One region of the Methylobacterium sp. Leaf94 genome, then DNA from elsewhere that is predicted to be linked to it. Evidence: riboswitches for the same ligand, from Rfam matches in the RefSeq annotation. Region 1 holds a riboswitch; each other region holds the start of a gene.
What was found. A riboswitch is a leader RNA that binds a small molecule or an ion and turns the genes downstream of it on or off. The one in region 1 is predicted to bind cobalamin.
Positions count from the first base shown of each region.

Region 2: it holds a riboswitch for cobalamin, as region 1 does, so the genes downstream of both, ASG63_RS01965 (TonB-dependent receptor) here and ASG63_RS06910 (TonB-dependent siderophore receptor) in region 1, are expected to answer to the same signal.
Region 3: it holds a riboswitch for cobalamin, as region 1 does, so the genes downstream of both, ASG63_RS22720 (TonB-dependent siderophore receptor) here and ASG63_RS06910 (TonB-dependent siderophore receptor) in region 1, are expected to answer to the same signal.

Region 1 covers NZ_LMRM01000009.1:8,663-11,931, forward strand. The annotation lists gene ASG63_RS06905 (DUF2934 domain-containing protein) at 926-1,114, opposite strand; cobalamin riboswitch at 1,286-1,501, shown strand; gene ASG63_RS06910 (TonB-dependent siderophore receptor) at 1,841-3,269, shown strand, end outside.
Region 2 covers NZ_LMRM01000002.1:37,755-41,023, reverse strand. The annotation lists gene ASG63_RS01965 (TonB-dependent receptor) at 1-1,810, opposite strand, end outside; cobalamin riboswitch at 1,919-2,120, opposite strand; gene ASG63_RS01960 (hypothetical protein) at 2,197-2,508, opposite strand; gene ASG63_RS01955 (FdhF/YdeP family oxidoreductase) at 2,816-3,269, shown strand, end outside.
Region 3 covers NZ_LMRM01000064.1:16,366-19,634, forward strand. The annotation lists gene ASG63_RS22720 (TonB-dependent siderophore receptor) at 1-1,226, opposite strand, end outside; cobalamin riboswitch at 1,410-1,619, opposite strand; gene ASG63_RS22725 (hypothetical protein) at 2,190-2,585, shown strand; gene sigJ (RNA polymerase sigma factor SigJ) at 2,572-3,269, shown strand, end outside.

The DNA of each region.
Region 1 (3,269 bases):
AAGCGGAAATAAACAGCACTTTTGTGCTTTGCACAATTTCAGCTGCACTGCGGTCGTTAGTCCATTATCAACCTTAGCACTCCGTGAGCGACCCAACAGAGGAAGACGACCCAGGCTAGAGCCAGTCCGAACCCCAGCCCCAGGACCATGAGGGTCGAGACCCCGTGCCCGGCGCGGCGGAAGGCGGCCCGCCGCGGCGGGATCGCGGGCCCGTCGACACGCGGTTCGGGATCGTTGGTTTTCTCCGGCAATCGCTCGATAAAGAACCCGAAGGCGATCGCCGTCGCCCGCACGGGCCGTATCGCGCCCTAAGCCGTCGCTCAGCACCGACCGCGTCGCCCGCGCCCTCATGGCGCGCGGCACATCCGGTGCGGGCGCAGGCGACGCGGGAACGGAGCGTTCCCGAACGGGAAGTCCCGATCCACGGATCACGGCGCAGTCCGGGCTGTTTCCGACTAGCCCGGCGGCGCCGCCGGATCTGGCGCGTCGAACGGCGCCCCCGCCCGCGGCGTCGCGACGGCGCCGGCCGGGCCTGCGCCCTCCCCATGCTGTCCGAGGGGGGATGTCCCACGTGTCCGCTCACCGCCAACGCCCGGATTCGGCGGGGGTGTCGGAACCGGGCCGGGAGGGCGGTCGCTTCCTGAAGCCCCTGCGCGCGGCGCGCGGCCTATGCCGGCGCCCGCTCGCCAATGTGGTCGGGGCCGAATACGACACTGTCCTCTCGCAGCTGGAGACCGGACGGGGACGGGTCCCACCGAATTGCTACCGCGCCTGGGCGGCCGTCCGCGACGTCCCCGCCTAGGCCCTCGTCCGGGACCTGATGCGCGTCGACGGCCCGTTCACCCACGCGATCCTGTTCGCGGACCACGACGCGGTGGCGGCGAGCGGCTGAGGCGACCCGCCCCCGAGCCCGTCCCCGGCGCCGTCAGGGACAGGCGGCGTCCTCCTGCGCCGGTGCGGCCGACTTCGGGGCGTTGCGGGCGCGCTCGGCCCGCAGCTCCCGCTCGGCCATCAGCCAGAACTCGACCTCGAACCCCTCGGGGCGGTGGTTGCGCTCCCAGATCTCATGGGCGCGCTCGCGGATCCGCTCGAACGTGATCCCATCCTCGGACATCGTGCTCTCTGCTCCTTCAGTCTCGGTCACAGCGTCACAGCCCGGTTCTCCCTGCGGGGCCAACGCTCCACGGCGGGATTTGTCCCCCGATCCGCGTGAGGCCGCCCCGGTCGCCCCCTTCGCCGGGCAGGCTGCCGAACCCCGGGGGATTTGACGGCGGCGCCGGAAACGGCCTAGCTTACCCGCGACGGTTCCTCTTTAACGAGGATCAAAAGGGAACGCGGTGAGGGCGAGAGTCCGAGGCCGCGGCTGCCCCCGCAACTGTAAGCGGCGAGCTCCTCATCAACACGTCACTGGGTGAACGGTCCGTCAGGACCCGGGCCTGGGAAGACGATGGGAGGGCGGTGACCCGCGAGCCAGGAGACCTGCCGTCAGTCGTGGTCACACGCGAAACGCATCGGGCGGGGTGTCCTGGTGGGTGTCGGGGCGTTCGCTTGCCGCGAACGGACCGACCTCTTCGCGGTGACGTGCCACTCCGCGCGACTCGTCGCGTCAGCCGTCCCGTCGATGCCCGTCCTCGCCCGCAAGTCTTGCTCCCGCATGCTCCCTCCGGCCGCCCCGCGCGGCCCGGTGACGGCTGCGCCGCGGACACGCCGGCCCCGGGCCCCGCTTGCCAATTGTAATGTTATAACATTCAGTCTAGCGGAGACGGCAGGTCGGCCCCGACCGATGCCCGCGCCCTTGTTCGGTTGCCCCATGTCCGGTTGCCCCACATCCCGTTACCCTATGCCCGTCGCCCCCATCCCGTCCCGAACCGCGAACGCGCGCGGGTCGCGGCGAGGCCCGACCTTGCCGTCGCGACACGTCCTGCCCCTGGCGGCCCTGCTCGGCGGCCTGCTGCCGATCTCCGCCGAGGCCGAGACCCGGGAGGTCCCGCCGGCCGTCACCCTGGAGACCCTGGAGGTCGCGGGCTCCGGGCGGGGCGGCCCGGCGCCCGCCGAGGGGCTCAACCTGCGCAGCCCCGGCCGCAGCGCCAGCCGCCTCGGCCTGACGGCCCTGGAGACCCCCGCCAGCGTCGACGTGATCGCGGGCGAGACCACGCGGCTGCGCGGCCAGAACACGGTGGCGGAGGCCGTCACCCAGAACGCCACCGGCATCACCACGGTGGCGGCGCCGGGCAACGGCAACGGCGCCTTCACGGCCCGGGGCTTTTCCGGCCCGAACTCGATCCAGCAGCTCTACGACGGCACCCGCCTGTTCGTGGGCGCCGGCACCGTCACCTTCCCGTTCGACACCTGGAACGTCGAGCGCATCGAGGTGCTGCGCGGGCCGGCCTCCGTGCTCTACGGCGACGGCGCCATCGGCGGCGTGATCAATGTCGTCACCAAGAAGCCGGTCTTCACGCCCCTCAACGAGGCCCGCGCGGCGGTCGGCTCGGACGGTCTGGCGCGTCTGGCCCTGGATTCCGGCGGCCCGATCGGGGAGGCGCTCGCCTACCGCCTCAACATCAGCGGCAACCGGGCCGAGGGCTGGATCGCCCCGGACGGGAGCTTCCGCAACCTCGCGGTCTCGGGCGCCCTGACCCTGCAGGCGACGCCGGACCTCGCCGTCACCCTGAGCCACGATTTCGGCTATCAGGAGCCGGCCCGCTACTGGGGCACGCCCCTCGTCGACGGGCGCATCCGCGACGCCCTCCGGTTCAACAACTACAACGTCCGCGACGCCCAGATCCTCTGGACCGACAACTGGACGCAACTGCGCGCCGAGTGGACGCCGAGCGCCGACGTCACGGTCCGCAACACCGCCTACCGGCTCCAGAGCCGGCGCCAGTGGCGGGACGTGGAGCAATACGCCTTCAACCGCGGCACAGGCCGGATCGACCGCTCCGACTACCTCGAGATCTACCACCAGCAGGAGCAGATCGGGAACCGCCTCGACGCCACCTTCCGCGGCACCCTGTTCGGCTTCCGCAACGAATTCCTGGCCGGGTTCGACGTGAACCACATCGCCTTCCGGCACACCAACAACTTCTATTTCGACACCACCACCAGCGTCGATCCCTTCGCCTACGACCCGGGCCTGTTCCCGGCCGAGGGCCGCGCCCGGCCCGCCTACGCCACCAGCACGCGCCAGGCCTCGGTCTTCGCCGAGAACCGCCTGATCCTGTCCGACCAGGTCTCGCTCCTGGCCGGCGTGCGCTACGACGCGCCGGTGC
Region 2 (3,269 bases), on a different contig from region 1:
CGGGGTCGCGGTCCGCGAAGCGGGCATTCGTCACCGTCAGGTCCCCCTCCAGGGAGAGCCAGGGCGTCACCGCGTAGCGGTTGGTCCATTCGACGCCGAAGCGGCGGGTGGGACGGCTCGGCTCGGTGGTGCCGCTGTCGCCCTGGAACAGGTTCTCGGAGGCGAAGTCGAGCTGGAACAGCGTCACCGCCGTCTCCAGCCCGGCGAGGCTGCGGTTGCGCAGGCCGATCTCCGAGCCCGTCGAGGGCACGAGGAAGGGCGAGCGGCTGATGTTGAAGAGCGGGCTCGCCGGATCCACCGTGGCGGTGACGCCGCGGGCATCGTTCGAGTGGAAGCCGCCCCCGTAGTTCACGAACACCTCGGTGTCGAACCAGGGTCCCAGCACGAGGCCGAGCTTCGGGTTGACGATCCCGTCCCGGGCCGTGCCGGAATTGGCCGGCGTGTCCGAGCGGACATCGGCGGAGAACCCGTCGGCGCGCACGCCGACGCTGGTGCGCAGCCAGTCGGTCCAGCGCATCCGGCTCTCGACGTAGAGGGCCGCGCTCGCCTCCAGCACCCGGTCATCGAGCACGGTCGAGCGGGTTTGCCGCGCCGTGGTGTTGAACAGGCCGACCCGGATGGCGTCGGTGCGGGTCTGGAGGCCGATCTCGTTCTCCACGGCCAAGCCGAACAGGGTGCCCTCGACGGTGTGGCTGACCTCGCCGCCGCCGAGCACCCGGCTGTCGCGCTGGCGGAACTGGTCGCCGTTCACCGGATCGTTGAGGAAGTAGGTGAAGTCGTTGAACAGGTTCATGCCGTAGCGGATGACGTAGCCGCTCGCCCGGGTGATGCCGGCGTCGCTCGTCCGGCTCCAGCGGCCTGAGAGGGAGAAGCGGCCGGTGTCGCCACCGTCCGTGGGATTCAGGGAGCCGAAGCGGCCGATGATCCCCTCCGCCACGGCGCGCTCCGGGATCTGGTTGGTGGCGTTCCACTTGGCCCAGTAGGCCATGCCCGTCAGCGCGAAGCCGTCGAGGGCCGTGCCCTGGCTGTAGCGGACGACGGCGTTCAGCTTGGCGAGGCGGTCGGGCACGTCCCAGGGGCCGTCATAGGTCTGGGCCTCGCCGGCCACGAGCAGGTGGCCTTCGCCGAGGGGCGCGGAGGCGATGCTGAGGGCGCGCTTGTAGCCGAAGCTGCCGAGCGACGTCAGCGCGAGGTTGCGCGCGACCGTGTCGAGATAGTCGATCCGCACCGAGCCGGCAGAGGCGAAGTCGCCGTCGCGGACGAAGTAGGGTCCCTTGTGGAATTCGACCGCGCCGACGAGTTCCGGGATCAGGAAATTCAGGTCGGCATAGCCCTGGCCGTGGGCGTGGGTGCGCATGTTCACCGGCATGCCGTCCACGTGAAGCGCGATGTCGGTGCCGTGGTCGAGGTTGAACCCGCGCAGGAAGAACTGGTTGGCCTTCCCCTCCCCGGAATGCTGGGTGACGATGAGGCCGGGCACGCTCTCGAGCGCCTCGCCGGGCCGGGTGATCGGCCGGCCGTTGAGTGCCGCCCCCGAGATCACGCCGGCGCTCGCCGCATCGACGCTGCGGAGGCCGCCGCCGATGCCGGTGACGCCGCCGACGAATCCCGCATGGGCGGCCGGCCCGCGGCCACCGCTGGCCGGGGCCTCGGCGGTCACGGACAATTCGGCGAGGTCCGCCTGCGCAGTCTCGGCGAACGCGTCCGGAATCCCGGCGCCGTAGGGCAGGAAACCGGCGCAGGCGCCGAGGAGCCAGGATCGGGCGGTGGGCCGTGAACGGGGAAACGAGCGAAAACGGGAGGACGACATGGGACCTCGGGCGACGTCTGTGGCACGTCACCGCGAACGAGGCCGGCCCGGATGCCGCACGGCATCCGCCCCGACACCCACCAGGACACCCCGCCCGATGCGTTTCGCGTGTGACCACGACTGACGGCAGGTCTCCTGGCTCGCGGGTCACCGCCCTCTCATCGTCTTCCCAGATGTCGAGACACCCAGTGACGTGCTGATGAGGAACTCGCCGCTTACAGTTGCGGGGGCAGCCGCGGCGTTGGAGCAAAACTCCTCACCGCGTTCCCTTTTGATCCTCCGGGGAGGAACCGTCCGACGCCAGGAAGCCCGACACGCGGTGACGGCGTCAATGGCCGCGCGGGGTTTTCGGGCCGGTGTGCCCGGCAGGCGACAGGCGTCGGGCGTCAGGGTCGGTCATCCGGTTTCCGCGCCGGCGCGCGCCGGTGGCCCGTGCCGGCCAGGACCGCGCCACCGGCCGCGAGGCCGAGGAGGATCCATTTCAGGGGAAGGCGCTCCGCGCCCTCGCTGCGCTGGGGCGCGGTCACCATGTGGCCCGGCGGAAGCTCCACGCCGGGCTTGCCGTAGGCCTGCGCGTCGGCGATCTGCTCGGCCGACACGGCCCATTCGGCGCCCACCTGCCGGTCATGCGCCATCACCGCGAGGCCGACCGCGAGGCCGACGGCCGCCGCCGCGAAGATCCTCACCGGCGTCCGCATCTCCCACGCTCCCGTCTTCCCCGCTTTCCAGCGGCCGATCCGGCCCGAGGGTTAGGCGATCGACCCGCCCTCCGCCAGGGACCGGGGCCGAAGAGGAGGGTCCCGATTTTCCGCATTGCGGCCTGGAACGGTTTTAACCCGGTCTTCATCGGCTCTGCAAAAAACGCATGGGACCCCTAACGGCATGACTGGCCTGCGTTTTCGCGCGATTGAGCGCGCGCTGTGCATCGCGATATCGCTGGGGCGAGACTGCTCCGCTTCGCGGCCGATCGTCGGCCATGCGAGCCCTGCCCCTCAGGACCCCGTCATGGATCATCCGGTCGCGACCCCGAAGCGCTCCTCCGCGGCTGGCGGCTGGGGGGCCCTGAAAAGTTGCGGCAAGCACCTGCTGGGAAGCCGAGCGCCCCTGTCGGGTGCGCGCGCCATGCTGAAGGCCAACCAGCCCGACGGCTTCGACTGCCCCGGCTGCGCCTGGGGCGATCCGGCGCACGGGTCCTCGTTCGAGTTCTGCGAGAACGGCGTGAAGGCGGTGTCCTGGGAGGCCACCGACAAGCGCACGCCGCCGAAGTTCTTCGCCAAGCACACCGTGAGCGCGCTGCGCGGCTGGACCGACTACGCCCTGGAGGGCGAGGGCCGCCTGACGCATCCGATGCGCTACGACGCGGCCAGCGACCGCTACGTCGCCACGACCTGGGACGCCGCCTTCGCGGAAATCGGCGCCACCCTGCGCGGGCTCGACCACCCGGACCAGGCCGAGTTCT
Region 3 (3,269 bases), on a different contig from region 1:
AGCCTGTAGGGGCTCTCGCGGAAGTTCGAGCGGTCGTAGACCACGCGGCTGTCGGTGCTCTCCCGCTCGAAGCCGAGAAGTACGGTATGGCTCAGATCGCCGGTGGCGAAGCGCCCCACCACCTCGGCCTGGCCGATGGCGGTATCCCAGCGGTAATCGCGAAAATTCCGGTCGCGCAGAACCGTGCGGTTGTCGGCGGCGAGGCCACGCACCTCTGCCGATTCCCCGACCAGCGAGCCGGTGTTGAAGTGGGTGGCCAGCCGCATCTGCCAGTCGGCGTCGAAGCGGTGCTCCACCCGGACCTGCATCGTGTCCGAGCTCTGGTACGTGCTCTGCCCGGGCTCACCGAGGAAGCGGGAGATCGGCAGGAATCCGAGCTGCTTGTTGATCGCGATCACGCCCCGGTCGACCACGATGCGGTTGCGCAGAATCTCGGTCTCGACGGTGACCTTCGTGTCCGGCGTGACCTGCCAGCTCACCACGGGCGCGACGAGGAGTCGGTCGCCATCCACGAAATCGCGAAAGCTGTTCTGGCGGCCGCCCGCGAAGTTGAAGCGGTATAGCAGCGTGCTATCCTCGTTCAGGGCGCCGCCGGCATCGACTGTGCCGCGGAACTGCTCGAACGAGCCCCACAGGCCGCCCATCTCGACGAAGCGTTCGGCGGTCGCCTGCTTGGTGACGAAGTTGACGAGGCCGCCCGGGTCGCTGCGCCCGAACAGGCCGCCGCCGGGACCCTTGAGCACCTCGATGCGCTCCACGTTTTGGGTATCGGGCGGCGGCGGCGAACCACGGTTGATCGGGAAGCCGTTGCGGTAAAGTTCCGAGGTGGTCGTGCCGCGGATGGCGTAGCTGAACACCGTCAGGCCGCCGAAATTGTTCTGCTGGGCGACGCCGGGCGTGTAGTTGAAGACTCGGTCGACCCGGGTGGCGGCGAGATCCGTGATGACCTCGCGCGGCGCCACGGTAACGACCTGGGGCACGTCGCGCTGAGGCGTGTCGGTCTTCGTGCTGCTCACCGCCCGGTCGGCCCGGTAGCCCGGGGTCGGACCGATTAGGCCTATCCCCGGGTTGGGGCCAGCACCAACGACGACTGGGGCACTCCCGCCAGCTCCCTCTACGGAGAGTTCCTCCAGCGTGACGGCCTCCTGCGCCCGAGCCTCCAAGGCAGGCGCCCCCGCCGAGAGGATTGCGGCGAGCGCGTAGTGCGATCCTCGACGCCTCGACATCCGACGACGCTTCGCCGGAACGGGCAGGTTCAGGATCGGGGCCTTCGAGGTCGGCAGGTTGGGACGAAGGGGCACCGGTGCGCTCAAGGTTGTCGAGCGGCGGCCGAGCGGGTGCCCTCACGGGATCGGCCGCGTCAGCAGCCGAGCCCGCTCATGCGCTCCGCCGGGACACCCCGCCCGAGAGACGTATCGTGGTGCAAGGCAGGTCTCCTGGCTCGCGGGTCGTTGCCCTCGCCTCGGCCTTCCCGGTGCAACGCACCAGTGACCATGATCGGAAAGGGCTCGCCGCTGACAGTTGCGGGGGCAGCTTCGGAAGCACTCCTGCGAGCACCCCGAATTCCCTCTTAGCCCGCGAACCGACGACCCGCAGGAACCTTGACGGTCAGACATTCGCTGGGCGCCGCCGCATAGTCAATCGAGGGGACGCCATTTTCCGCAACATTGTAACATTGCATCGGTATGGTTCTGGATGGTTGTGCGTCTTCAGATGGTTTGGGGCTGTCTGCGGTGTTCAGGAGCGGAGGCTGTGGTCCATCTGGGGTGAGAGGTTAGGCAGCCTGTGCCTGGTGCTGCAACTGTCCGATGCCCGATGGCCTCCACGATAGGCCACTTAAGGACATCTTCCGATCGAAAGCAGCCGGACCGCATTCCACACAACCCGGTCATACAGCGGACCGTCAGGACCCGACCCGATGTCGCCATTGATGCCCACGCCTGAGCATCTCGAAAGCGGTCGTTCGTCGATAGATATCGCCGCGGTCGAGGCGTCCCTGGGCTCCGTGTCATGGCTTGATCGAGTGCTTCATCGCCACGCTCGAACATCGGGGCAGGCAGCAGGTGTCTAGTGACATGGATGGTGCAAGGCCGAGGTTCCGAAAGGTGCCCCTCGGAAACTTGCACCCCATGTCACATCAGACGGCAGTGCATCGTCACTCACGTGAACCAATCACGTGGGAGAGCTCGATGATCAAGACGATTCCGGTACTCGCCGGCATCCTCGGCGCAGGACTGGCCGGAAACGGCATCTTCATGCTCACCTCACCCGAGGCATGGTACTTCGCGGTGCCGGGCGTGACGACAACAGGCCCCTTCAATCAGCACTTCCTGCGCGATATCGGCCTGATCTTCGTGCTGATCGGGTTGGGTTTCGTGTACGGGGCCGTGAGACCCGGATCGCGTGTCCTGCTCTGGAGCATGGGTGCGATCTGGCTCTCTGGCCATGCGCTGTTCCACTTCTGGGAAGTTGCAGTGGGCATCTGCGGGCCGGAGGCGCTGCCCCGAGACTTCCCCGCGGTGACACTTCCTGCGCTTATTGCTGTTGCCCTCAGCGTCTGGTCGTTCCGCCATGCCGACCATTGATGATCCGACCCGCGTCTTCGAGCAGGAACGGTCGCGGCTCATCCGGCTCGCCTATCGTATGCTCGGGTCGCTCGGCGAAGCCGAGGACGTCGTACAGGACGCATGGCTGCGCTGGCGGCACGTCGACCACGCCGAGGTCGCCTCGGCCGGTGCCTTCCTCTCGCGGACAGTGACGCGGCTCTGCCTGGACGTCATGAAGTCCGCCCGAGTGCGGCGTGAGACCTATTTCGGAACCTGGTTACCTGAACCCGTTGCCCTGGTCCCGGACGAAGCCCCGGGCGACGACCTGACGCTTACACTGATGCTCGCCTTGGAAAGGCTTTCGCCGCTGGAGCGGGCCGCGTTCCTCCTGCACGACGTCTTCGCAGTCCCGCTCGCGGAAATCGCGGTCACCCTCCGGCGTGAACCACCGGCGGTCCGTCAGCTCGCCGCGCGAGCCAGGAAGCACGTGCAGTCCGCACGCCCGCGCTTCCCTGTCGAGCCGGAAGAGGGTGTACGTATCGCCAAGGCTTTCTTCGAGGCGGTGTCCTCGGGCGAGATCGCGGCGCTCCGCACCATGCTGGCCGACTCCATTATCGTGCACTCGGACGGAGGCGGAAAGGTTCTCGCCTTTCCTCGGCCTATCATCGGCATCGACAAAGTCACGCGCATGTTCGAGGGGGCTGCGCGTAAGTCGTGGATCCA